DNA from 3 places in the Metabacillus sp. SLBN-84 genome. Region 3 is predicted to be linked to each of the others. Evidence: riboswitches for the same ligand, from Rfam matches in the RefSeq annotation. Region 3 holds a riboswitch; each other region holds the start of a gene.
The links. Region 3 has a riboswitch for S-adenosylmethionine ahead of metK (methionine adenosyltransferase). Riboswitches for the same ligand answer to the same signal wherever they lie in the genome.
Positions count from the first base shown of each region.

Region 1: another riboswitch for S-adenosylmethionine. It lies ahead of RKD52_RS17025 (MetQ/NlpA family ABC transporter substrate-binding protein); the one in region 3 lies ahead of metK (methionine adenosyltransferase).
Region 2: another riboswitch for S-adenosylmethionine. It lies ahead of RKD52_RS03810 (methionine ABC transporter ATP-binding protein); the one in region 3 lies ahead of metK (methionine adenosyltransferase).

Region 1 covers NZ_JBRJIP010000001.1:3,341,222-3,345,453, forward strand. The annotation lists partial or broken gene RKD52_RS17020 (protein adenylyltransferase SelO) at 40-1,495, opposite strand; gene RKD52_RS17025 (MetQ/NlpA family ABC transporter substrate-binding protein) at 1,790-2,605, opposite strand; SAM riboswitch class I at 2,674-2,781, opposite strand; gene RKD52_RS17030 (phytoene/squalene synthase family protein) at 2,927-3,760, opposite strand; gene RKD52_RS17035 (phytoene desaturase family protein) at 3,753-4,232, opposite strand, start outside.
Region 2 covers NZ_JBRJIP010000001.1:784,646-788,877, reverse strand. The annotation lists gene RKD52_RS03820 (MetQ/NlpA family ABC transporter substrate-binding protein) at 1-316, opposite strand, end outside; gene RKD52_RS03815 (methionine ABC transporter permease) at 331-987, opposite strand; gene RKD52_RS03810 (methionine ABC transporter ATP-binding protein) at 980-2,005, opposite strand; SAM riboswitch class I at 2,135-2,241, opposite strand; gene RKD52_RS03805 (O-acetylhomoserine aminocarboxypropyltransferase/cysteine synthase family protein) at 2,349-3,665, opposite strand; SAM riboswitch class I at 3,733-3,844, opposite strand; gene RKD52_RS03800 (hypothetical protein) at 3,919-4,232, opposite strand, start outside.
Region 3 covers NZ_JBRJIP010000001.1:1,075,303-1,079,534, forward strand. The annotation lists gene pckA (phosphoenolpyruvate carboxykinase (ATP)) at 292-1,881, opposite strand; SAM riboswitch class I at 2,187-2,337, shown strand; gene metK (methionine adenosyltransferase) at 2,525-3,727, shown strand; gene asnB (asparagine synthase (glutamine-hydrolyzing)) at 3,886-4,232, shown strand, end outside.

The sequences.
Region 1 (4,232 bases), 2.3 Mb from region 3:
ACTGTTTCCCTGAATGCGGGAAACAGTTTTTTTATCATCTCACGTACCACAATAAGTCTTGTAAGGCTGATCGTCATTCAGAGGAAGCTTGCAGTATTCTTCCTGTTCCGGAGAGTACGCATACGGATTTTCCAATACACGCAGCAGCCTCTCAGTCACACTGTAATTTCCCTCAGCAGCGGCTGCAAGGGCCTCTTCTACCCGGTGATTGCGGGCAATGACTGCGGGGTTGCTGTTTTTCATCAGCTGCAGCGACTCCTCTTTTGATTGCGTCTGCCTGCTTAGCCTCTCTTCCCAAAGACGATTCCACTTTCCGAACTCCTCTGATTGAAACAGGGCAGAGTCCCCGTATGAACCAGTCGTGAGTGACCTGAACGAATTTGTGTAATCCGCATGATGCTTCTGCATCAACTTCAGCCATTCCTGAACGAGAGACTCGTCCTCTTCTTCCTGAGTGAACAAGCCCAATTTAGCCCTCATTCCATTAAGCCAGTACTGCTGATACAAATCACTGTACGCTGAGAGGGTATCCTGCGCAATCTCAACCGCCTTTTCTTCATCCTCATGAAGCAGCGGCAAAAGGGATTCTGCCAGTCTTGCAAGGTTCCATCCTCCGATGTAAGGCTGATTTCCGTATGCATAGCGGCCATTGACATCAATGGAGCTAAATACAGTTCCCGGATCATATGCGTCCATAAAGGCACATGGTCCGTAATCGATGGTTTCTCCGCTGATTGTCATGTTGTCTGTGTTCATGACACCGTGAATAAATCCTGCAAGCTGCCATTTGGCAATGAGTTCAGCCTGACGGTCAATCACTTTCTTTAAAAAGGACAAATAGGCGTGTTCATTTTCTTCAATCTCTGGATCATGCCGCTTGATTGCATAGTCAGCAAGCGTCTTTAAATCCTCTATGCTTCCCCAGTTAGCCGCATACTGGAAGGTGCCAACCCTAATGTGGCTTGAAGCGATCCGGGTCAGAACTGCACCAGGCAAAAACGATTCCCGGATCACAGCATCCCCCGTCGTGACCACTGCAAGACTCCGTGTCGTCTGGATGCCGAGACCATGCATGGCTTCACTGATAATGTACTCTCGAAGCATTGGACCAAGAGCAGACCGGCCGTCGCCTCCCCGGGAAAATTTCGTCCTTCCTCCGCCTTTCAGCTGCATATCGATTCTCCGGCCATCCGGCGTCAAGTGCTCACCAATCAGGATCGCCCGGCCGTCTCCAAGCATTGTAAAATGGGCCAAATTGGTGGCCGGCATATGCTTGTGCAATCGGCTCTGCACCATCTGGAATCCGGTTTCCCGCGAAAACGTCCGCATCGCTTTTTAATGTGTCAGCGCTGAGACCGAGAGAAACAGCCAGTTTTTCATTGAACAGCACTATTTCAGGAGAACTTGCCGCAGCCGGTTTCTGACTGGCAAAAAAGAGTGACGGAAGACGCATGTAGCTGTTGTCAAATTTCCATCCGCTGGTTAAATTATTCATCCTGTCTCCTTTCTTGTTTTCATTCAGGTTTAGGATAAACTGTATTTCAATTATTTCAGAGGAAGCGAATTTACTCAAGAAATAACAAAAGCGGAAACGCCTTGAACAGATCCGATAGGCAGATAAGAATCCGGCAGAAAAGTCCGGGTTTGACTTTTTTGCTGGATTTGTTCTGACAGAGGATCTAGGCGGTGGAGCTGGACGCCGATCACGTTTCAAAGTTTTTCACAACTCATTTTTTATAATTCCCATCAGAAAAACAGCCCAATACGGACTGTTTTCATTCTGCTCCATTTATTTGCCTTCCATCCACTCAGGCTTTCCAAATCCTTTAAAATCTTTGTCTATTGCCTCCTCAAACTCTTCGGATTGAACAACGTCTTTAATATCCTTGGCGATTTCCGACTCAGCGTCTTTTGTGTTCATCACAACGCGATTGCGGTGTACATCGTTCATGTTCTCGAGAGTCACCGCATCCGCAAGGTCCATTTTAGCTGCAAGAGCAAAATTCCCCGGCACGGCAGAAAGGTCCGCATCTTCTACAGCTCTTGGAAGCTGTGCAGCTTCGATCGGAAGGAACGTCAGTTTTTTAGGATTCTCCGTCACATCTTTTTCAGATACTTGAAGCGGGCTGACCTCTTCATTTAACTGAATCAGTCCTGCGTCCTTCAGAATATGAAGCGCCCTGGCAGCATTCGTCGGATCGTTTGGAATGGCGACTGAGGCACCCTCTTTGACTTCATCAATGTCCTTTACTTTATCAGAATACAATCCCATTGGGGCCGTCGGAACTGTGATAATTTCCGAAAGCTCCAGTTTGCTTTGCTCAGCGAATGTTTCCATGTAAATTTTGTGCTGAAACAGGTTTGCATCCAGTTCATCATTGCCAAGGGCATTATTAGGCTGAATATAATCGTTGAACTGAATAACCTCAACTTCATATCCTTTCTTTTCAAGGCCGGGTTTAATGGCCAGTTCCACCATATCTGTGTATGGACCGGCTGATGCGCCGATTTTAATTTCTTTCTTCTCTCCATTTGTTTCTTCTGCGCCGCACGCAGACAGGATTCCCGCTCCTGCCACTAATAATGCCAATACCATTTTCTTCATGTCTTTTTCCCCCTAGATTGAATAAAAAAATTCCTCCTTCATTCAGAAAGAGGAATCGTATGTATGACGACTTATCTTTCAGAATGAAGAACATTCTGCAGGATTTAGCACCGTTCCAATTAAGGAGGTTGCCGGACGTCGCAGGGGCCTGTTCCCTCAGTCACTCTTGATAAGCAAGCTATTAAATTGAATAACGTAATCTTATACTGTGTATTGGGTTCTGTCAATCACTATTTTAGAATAATCAAAATAGTAAGATTAACACTCTGCTAAAAAGCACCGTCCCGATGAAGACGGTGCAGCTCAGAGCTGTGTTCAAAATCAGATCTGCGAAAGGATCGCATGTTTTTCTTCACTTGACACAAAATTCCGCTCACCGAACACATTGTAGTCATTTAAGCGGATTTTATTAAGGATCGCACGGTAAAAGTGGCCGGCCGCTTTCACAGGTGCGCGGGAATGCAGAGGGTATTCATGCATAGTCAGCATCGCTGTATCATAATGCTTTTCCGCTTCTGCCGCAAGATGCTCCCATACTCGGATAAATTCAGGGGTTACCTTCTGCTGCTGCAGATCAAATTCGGTCATTTTATGTCTTGCCATCACCTCTTCAGGGACATAAATGCGGCCGCGTTCAAGATCTTCTCCGATATCCCTTAGGATGTTCGTCAGCTGCATGCCGAGTCCAAGAGCAATAGCCCCTTCCCGAAGAAGGCTTGTCTTTTTCGGAGCAAGCACCGGCAAAAGCATGAGGCCGACTGTGCTTGCAACGTGATACGAATAATCGAGCACTTCTTCCATAGACTGATAGCGGATTTTGACAAGATCCATTCCCTGGCCTTTAATCATGTCCCGGAAAGCTTCCACATCCATATCGTAATTGGTGAATGTATCGTGAAGGGCCACCCACATGAAATTGTCTCTGGAGTAGTCCCCTCTTAGAAAAGAGTCAAATTCAGCCGTGAATGCCATTAATTCTTCGCTTGGCCTCTCTCCCTCGTCTACAATGTCATCGACGATTCTGCAGAATGCATAAACAGCCCACACTGCTTTTCTTTTTTTGGGAGGCAGAAGCGAAAAAGCTTTATAGAAAGTTTTAGAATGATGCCGGATGACTTCTTCACATTGCTGATAGGCTTGTTTTAAATCAACCACTCAGACTCACTCCTTCCCTCTCTTTGTTTTGATGATCGGATAAGATGGCAGAAACCATCAGCTTCGCCCCCTGCATCACGATCGGGACTCCGCCTCCGGGGTGAATCGAAGCTCCTGCTGCATAAACGTTTGTGAGCTTGGATGGTTTAACCTGCGGTCTGAACACGCCGGATTGAAACAAAGTCGGAGCGATGCCGAAGCTTCCTCCCTGAAAGAGTCCTTCCATTTCTTTGTCATCCGGTGTTCTGACTTTTTTCCACTGGATCGACTTTCTGAGTCCGGGGAATCCTCTTTCTTCAAGCTGATCAATAATCTTTTCAACGAACCCTTCCTGTTCCCCCCAGTTGATCGAACTGCCTGACGGCACCGGCACAAGCGCGTATAAAACGCCGTGTCCCTCGGGTGCAAGTGAGGAATCGATTACAGAAGGATGAAATGCGTAGATGGAAGGATCTGACGGAACTTCTTTTGT
Region 2 (4,232 bases), 290 kb from region 3:
CATTCACAAAATCGTAGTCCTTGTTTTCAGCCATCTGTGACTCAAGGTACGGGATGTGCTGGAAGTAGTTTGCATCAATTTCTTCGCTTGCAAGAGATTTGTTCGGCAAGATGTAGTCCTGGAAAGGAACGATATCAAGCTCGATGCCTTTTTCTTCAAGTAAAGGCTGGGCTTCTTCTAAAATTTCAGCGTGAGGAACATTAGATGCTCCGATTTTCAGTGTTTTAGATTCCTCGCCGCCCCCATCACCGCCGCCGCAGGCAGCAAGAGCAAAAGCAGATGTAGCAAAAACAGCACTTAAGAGTAATTTTTTCATAGTGATAATCCTCCCTAACGTTTGTCTAATTTTGATGTTATAAAATCTCCAATAAATTGGATAATGAAAACAATGACAAGTATTAAAATGGTTGCAATCATCGTTACAGCATTATTGTTTCTCTGGAAGCCTTCCAAAAAGGCAAGGTTTCCAAGGCCGCCTGCACCAACTACTCCAGCCATGGCTGTGTAGCCGACAAGAGCAATCGCTGTTACTGTAATCCCGGAAATTAAAGCAGGAGATGATTCTGGAATCAGGACCTTCCAGATAATCGTAGATGTTTTAGCGCCCATTGATCTGGCCGCTTCAATAACTCCTTTATCAATTTCACGGAGTGCAATTTCAACCATACGGCCATAGAACGGAGCAGCTCCGATAATTAATGCCGGCAGTGCCGCCTTTGCACCAAGAAACGTATCAAGAATGGCCTTGGTAAAAGGAATAAGCAAAATAATCAGCAGGATAAACGGAATCGATCTAAAAATGTTTACAAATGCAGATATGATGACATTAACCGGCTTGTTTTCCCAGATACCGCCTCTGGATGTAAGGAAGAGCAGCAAGCCGAGGATAATACCCAGCACAAATGTTGCTGCCACCGAAAATGCAGTCATGAACAGGGTTTCACTGGTTGCTTCCCATACGTTTTCCCATCTCACGTTCTCAAACATTTGAAATCACCTCCGCCTCGACCTCTTGGCTGCGGATGTAGGCCATCGCTCTTTCAAGTTCAGCCTGTTCGCCGTCTATATGGATAAACAGTGTGCCGTAAGATCCGCTTTGCGTTTGTGAAATTTTCCCCTGAAGAATATTCACCTGAATCGGATGGTTACGAATCAGGTTCGTAATCAGAGGATTTTCAGTAGAATCACCTACAAATGTCAGCTGAATAACCATGCCGTGCTTATATTTTTCAAGGATCAGTTCCATTGTTTCCTGCGTGTCATCCGGCTCTGTAATTTGTTTCACAAAGCGCTTTGTGATCGCCTGCTGAGGCTTTCTGAATACGTCAAGCACTTCTCCCTGCTCGACAATCTTTCCGCTTTCCATTACTGCTACACGGTGGCAGATTTTTCGGATAACATGCATTTCGTGGGTAATCAGAACAATCGTCAGCCCTAACCGTTCGTTAATGTCAACAAGCAGGTCAAGAATGGAATCAGTTGTCTGCGGGTCAAGTGCTGATGTCGCCTCGTCACATAGAAGCACTTTTGGATTGTTGGCAAGGGCTCTCGCAATTCCGACCCTCTGCTTTTGTCCTCCGCTCAGCTGGGAAGGATATGAATCTTCCCGTCCTTCAAGTCCGACAAGCTTGATCAGCTCTTCTACTCGTTTAGCCCGCTGCTCGCTTTTTATTCCGGCAATCTCAAGCGGAAACGCAATGTTTTCACGTACCGTTCTTGACCAAAGCAGGTTAAAATGCTGGAAGATCATGCTGATTTCCTGCCGTGCCTTTCGAAGTTCGCTGCCGCTGATTTTATCGATGCCCCTGTCGGCTACCTGAATGGAGCCGTCTGTTGGTTTTTCAAGTCCGTTCAGCAGGCGGATAAGTGAACTTTTTCCGGCGCCGCTATAACCGATAATTCCGAAAATTTCACCTTTGTTTATGTCCAGATTGACTGAATCAACAGCCGTAACACGGCCATTCTTCGTCTGAAATACTTTTCGTACGTCCTTTAGCGTAATCATGAATTCACCTTCTTCCAAAATTCCACTCACTAACATTTTGCTCTATATCGCCTTGCTTCATGTTTTTTCTCAAAAAACAAAAAGCCTTTCTGCAGAAATGAGCAGAAAGGCATATGTGAAAAAACCTTTCTCTCATCTTTCAAAGCTGCAAGCTTTGAGTGAATTGGCACCTTTTCAACGATGTTGACGGTTGCCGGGCTTCATAGGGCACTTCCCTCCACCTCTCTGGATAAGAGACTGACAAATTTATTAAATTGACTGTATATTTAGTGAGTTTATAGTACGAGAGTGATTCTATCATGCATCAAAAGTACGTGTCAAGAACAAAACTTCAGGAGCATGCTTATCGTGCTGTAGATTCTGTCAGTGACCTTATGCCGACGGCCTTCTCAATTGCCTGCTCCAAGTCTTCAAGCAGGTCGTCTATATGTTCAATACCAACAGAGAGTCTGATTAGATCTTCCGTTACGCCTGATTTCCTCAGGCCGTCAGCGTCGAGCTGCTGGTGTGTTGTGCTCGCAGGATGGATGATGAGGCTCTTTGCATCCCCAACATTGGCAACGTGTGACCACAGCTCTGCAGAGTTGATCACTTTAGCCCCTGCTTCGCGTCCGCCTTCAATGCCGAATACCACGACTGCACCGGCTCCCTCCGGTAAGTATTTCTCAGCAAGTGCCCGGTCCGGATGCTTTGAATCTTCAGGATAGAGAACCCATTTAACTGCAGGATGTCCGTTCAGATAGTCTACAACCTTCCTAGTATTCGAGATATGCTCTTTCATTCTGACATGCAGCGTTTCAAGACCGAGGTTAAATTGAAAAGCATTAAACGGGCTGAGTGCAGGCCCAAGATCTCTCAGCAGCTGCACTCTTGCTTTAACAATATAAGCCGCTTCCGGAAGGGCTTCTGCGTAAACCAGGTTATGATAGCTTGGATCAGGTGTGGTGAAACCCGGGAACTTTCTGCTGTTCCAGTCAAATTTCCCTCCATCTACAATAACGCCGCCAAGCGTTGTGCCATTTCCAAGCAGCCACTTCGTCGCTGAATGAACAACGATATCAGCCCCGTGTTCGAGCGGACGGCACAAATACGGGGTGGCGAATGTATTATCTACAATCAGCGGAATCCCGGCCTCATGGGCAATTTTTGCAACGGCTTCTATATCCAGCACTTGAAGACTCGGGTTGCCAATTGTCTCAGCAAAAATCGCCTTCGTTTTTTCTGTAATCGCGCTTCTGAAATTTTCCGGGTTCTCCGGATTAACAAATGTGGTTTCAATGCCGTATTTAGGCAAAGTCGTCTGGAAAAGATTATAGGTTCCCCCGTAAAGACTCGATGCTGACACGATTTCATCCCCGGCACCGGCAATATTCAGAATCGAGAGGGTGATGGCTGCCATACCGCTTGCTACCGCAAGACTTCCGACACCGCCTTCAAGTTCAGCGATGCGCTCCTCAAGGACGGAGGAAGTCGGGTTATGTATACGGGTATAAATGTACCCCTGTTCTTTTAATGCAAATAAGTTTGAGGCGTGCTCAGTGTCATTAAAAACGTATGCATTAGACTGGTAAATCGGAACAGATCTGGCGCCTGTTCCAGGATCAGGATTTAGCCCTCCATGAATGTTGACGGTCTCCAAACGGTACTTTTTTCGAGTCATGATCCATTTCTCCTCCCAAGTTAAAAAAATAAAAAACCCCTTCAAAGAAGAGGCGCGCATCCCGGTCTTCTTATCTTTCAGAGCATATCCACTCTGCTGGAATTGGCACCGTGAGTTACTCGCTGTATCCGGTTGCCGGGCTTCACAGGGCCAGGCCCCTCCACCGCTCTTGATAAGATTTCTTATTATTTCTATTGGGATTGTATCATTTTATTTCTTTTTAAGTCAATTATTTGTTTGAATTTTTAAAAAATTATTTGCAGAGCTGAATGAGTGACTCTACTCGAAGTATATTTCTGAATGACCCTTTTGCCTCCATAGCTCCAAGTTTTACAAGCTGTAAAAGCCTGATTGGCGAATGAAAGCAATCTTGAAAATGCCTTTCTTCCCCAGCAATCTGCACATGAAAGAGTTCATTATCACTGCTTACATGACAGTTGCCTTTTTGCAGAACGAGAGTGGATTTTTGATTGAGGTTTTTAACCCAGAACTCAATTCTTAAGTTTTCGTTTGGAAGCAGCGGCTGTATAAAATGGGCATTATTCATTTTTTCGGCGAAAAAGGTCA
Region 3 (4,232 bases):
GGCGGACTGAAATTTGTATAAAAAACGAGAATTTTATTTTATTAATATATGGAAATGAAGGAGAAGAAACACAAAAAATCTGTGCCGCAGTAGAGGGCACAGATTTTTTATTGTTAACCAGGAAATTATAAAGAATAAAAGGCTGTGGATAACATAACAAAGTTATCATCGGCAAGCGGAAGCGCCTAGATCCTCTGTCAGAACAAATCCGTCAAAAAAGTCAAAACCGGACTTTTTTGACGGATTCTTATCTGCCTATCGGATCTGACCAAGGCGCTTGCGCTTTTGTTCTTAGACTGTAGGTCCGCCAAGCGCTTCAATCTCAGCTGAAACGTTCTTGAACTTTTTGAAGTTTTGTTTGAATTGTTCCGCAAGCTCCTGCGCCTTTGCGTTGTAGGCTTCCGTGCTGTCCCATGTCTTCACCGGCTGGAGCACTTCATCAGGCACTCCCGGTACATGAATTGGAATTTGCAGGCCGAAGTTTGCATCGGTTACTGTCTCAACGCTGTCAAGCTCACCTTCAAGTGCAGACTGAACCATTGCACGCGTATACTTAAGCTTCATACGCTGACCTGTACCGTACTCTCCGCCGGTCCATCCCGTGTTTACAAGGAACACATTGGCACCGTGCTCATCGATTTTGCGTCCGAGCATTTCGGCATAGACTGTTGCCGGAAGCGGAAGGAATGGTGAGCCGAAGCATGTTGAGAACGTAGCCTGCGGTGATGTAATGCCGCGCTCTGTTCCGGCAAGCTTGCTTGTATAGCCGCTAAGGAAATGGTACATAGCCTGTTCTTTCGTCAGTTTGCTGATTGGAGGCAGAACTCCGAATGCATCAGCTGTCAAAAAGACGATTGTATGAGGATGTCCGGCAATGCTCGGCATCACAATATTGTCCATTGCTTCAAGCGGATAAGCTGCTCTTGTATTTTCAGTGAAGAATGTATCATCATAATCTGCCGCTCTTGTATCGTCATCTAGGACCACATTTTCCAAAACAGATCCAAATCGGATCGCATCAAAGATTTGCGGTTCTTTTTCTCTTGTGAGGTTGATGCACTTGGCATAACAGCCTCCTTCGATATTAAAAACACCCGCATTTGACCAGCCGTGCTCGTCATCGCCGATCAATTTGCGTTTCGGATCTGCAGAAAGCGTTGTCTTTCCTGTTCCTGAAAGTCCGAAGAACAGGGCGACATCACCTTCCTGGCCGACGTTAGCCGAGCAGTGCATCGGCAGAATGCCGCTCTCAGGCAGAAGGTAGTTCATAACAGAAAAAATGGATTTCTTCATTTCGCCGGCATATTCCGTACCGCCGATTAAAATCGTTCTCTTTTCAAAAGAGACAATAATGAATGTTTCGGAATTTGTTCCATCAACAGCAGGGTCTGCTTTGAAATTCGGTGCAGAAACGATTGTAAATGGATTTGTATGCTGAACCAGCTCATCTGGACTTCCAGGCTGGATAAAAAGCTGCTGGGCAAATAAATTATGCCATGCAAACTCGTTTACAACCTGAATCGGAAGCCGGTATTTCGTATCGGCGCCGGCGAATCCTTTGAAAACAAAGAGCTCATTGCGGTCTTTTAAGTATGATAGGACTTTTAAGTATAGCTTTTCAAATGCTGCTTCTGAGAAAGGCTGATTCACAGAACCCCATTCAATTTTGTCTTCTGTGGATTTTTCGTTTACAATGAATTTATCCTTAGGTGAGCGGCCTGTATATGTGCCTGTAGTTGCACGTACGGCTCCCGTTGATGTCAAAACGCCTTCTTTTCGCTCCAGAACCTTTTCAACAAGAACTGGAACCGATAAGTTATGAAATGCATTTTCCCCATTAAGTAACACTTCAAGCTCGTTTGTGATTTCGATTGAATTCATCCCATACCCATCCTTTACCTATATTTCGGAATTTTATCTATAGTTTCATCCTGCTCTTGTTAATTAGTATAACACATTAAAATAAATAGTCTATACTATTTAACTTATTCTACGTGAAAATTCACGAAATGGAACAAATACCGCTCTGTTTTCCTCGAAAATGAGACATATATAATAGAAGTGTTTCGTCCCCACCTTTTTGTGGAACAGAAGAAAGAAGAGTAAAAAAAAGGAACATAAAAACCTTGTCATTTTTTGTTGACACCTGTATAAAAAGTGCGCTATCATATGACCTTGAACGGATTCTCTTATCCCGAGCTGGTGGAGGGACAGGCCCTGTGAAACCCAGCAACCTGCTTTACCGGAAAAATTCATTTCAGATCAGAATGCCCTGAGTGAATTTGAAAAGCAAAGGTGCTAACCTGATGCAAGGCGAAAGCCCTTGATCGATAAGAGCGAAAGGCTGCGAATTCAGTAAATAACCTTTCCTCGCGGGAAAGGATTTTTTATTTTTCAATGATATTTTGCCTGAATGTACTCGTGGATTCTCCTAAAACATGCCAACTGAAATATTTTGCCGAATGGTCAAAATATGAAAGGGAATGAGTTCCGTATCATCTACCTTTTGAGGAGGAAAACTTTAATGACTAAACAACGTCGTCTGTTTACTTCAGAGTCAGTAACTGAAGGTCATCCTGATAAAATCTGCGACCAGATCTCTGATTCGATTCTCGATGCAATTCTTGAAAAAGATGCAAATGCCCGTGTAGCGTGCGAAACATCTGTAACAACAGGTCTTGTGCTTGTTGCCGGTGAAATCACAACTTCTACTTATGTAGACATTCCTAAAATTGTCCGTGAAACAGTTAAGGAAATTGGCTACACTCGTGCAAAATACGGTTTCGATGCTGAAACTTGTGCAGTACTTACTTCCATCGACGAGCAGTCAGCTGATATCGCCATGGGTGTTGACCAGGCGCTTGAAGCCCGCGAAGGAAAAATGACTGACGAGCAAATCGATGCAATTGGTGCAGGTGACCAGGGTCTTATGTTCGGATATGCGAACAATGAAACAAAAGAGCTTATGCCTCTTCCAATTTCACTGGCTCACAAGCTTTCCCGCCGCCTGACTGAAGTGCGTAAAGAAGACATTCTTCCTTACCTTCGTCCGGATGGAAAAACTCAGGTAACGGTTGAATACGATGAAAATGACAAGCCTGTGCGCATTGACACAATTGTTATTTCAACTCAGCATCACCCTGAAATCTCACTTGAGCAAATTCAGCGCAATGTAAAAGAGCATGTTATTAATCCGGTTGTTCCGAAGGAATTAATCGACGAAGATACAAAATATTTCATCAACCCGACTGGACGCTTTGTTATCGGCGGACCTCAAGGGGATGCCGGTCTGACTGGCCGTAAGATCATCGTTGACACTTACGGAGGCTACGCACGCCACGGAGGCGGCGCATTCTCAGGCAAGGATCCTACAAAAGTTGACCGCTCAGCAGCATATGCAGCGCGCTACGTTGCTAAAAACATTGTAGCTGCAGGTCTTGCTGACAAGTGTGAAGTTCAGCTTGCATACGCAATTGGTGTTGCACAGCCGGTTTCTATTGCAATTGACACATTTGAAACAGGTAAAGTGAAAGAAGATGTGCTGGTAGACGTTGTGCGCGAGAACTTCGACCTTCGTCCAGCAGGCATCATCAATATGCTGAACCTTCGCCGTCCAATTTACAAACAAACGGCTGCTTACGGTCACTTCGGCCGCAACGATCTTGACCTTCCATGGGAAAGAACGGACAAAGCAGAGGCTCTTAAAGAGCAAGCGTTAAACCGATAAGATTTCAAAAGATGAAACTTGCCTTTAGGCGGGTTTCATCTTTTTTTGAGCTCATTTTTAGAAACATTAGGCCATAATCTTTTTTTTTATGTAAAAATATGCAACTTTCCGGCAGTTTCTGTCGTTTCACAGGCAGTCAAAAAGCTGGAGGGAAAAAAATGTGCGGTTTTGCAGGTGTTGTTGATTACAGTCAATCAAAGAAAACGGAATACATGGAGCTTATAAAAAATGCGGGCAGGATGATACGGCACAGGGGTCCGGATGACGGCGGGATGTTTGAGGATGATCACGTGATTCTTGCATTCAGAAGACTCAGCATCATTGACGTCAACGGTGGTCATCAGCCCATGTCTTATCAAAACGGCCGCTATCACATTGTGTTTAATGGAGAGATTTATAATTATGTGGAGCTTAGAAAACACTTGCTTTCAAAAGGCGCTTCATTAAAAACGGAAACAGATACAGAAGTGATTGTCGCGCTGTATCACTTGTACGGAGCGGAAGT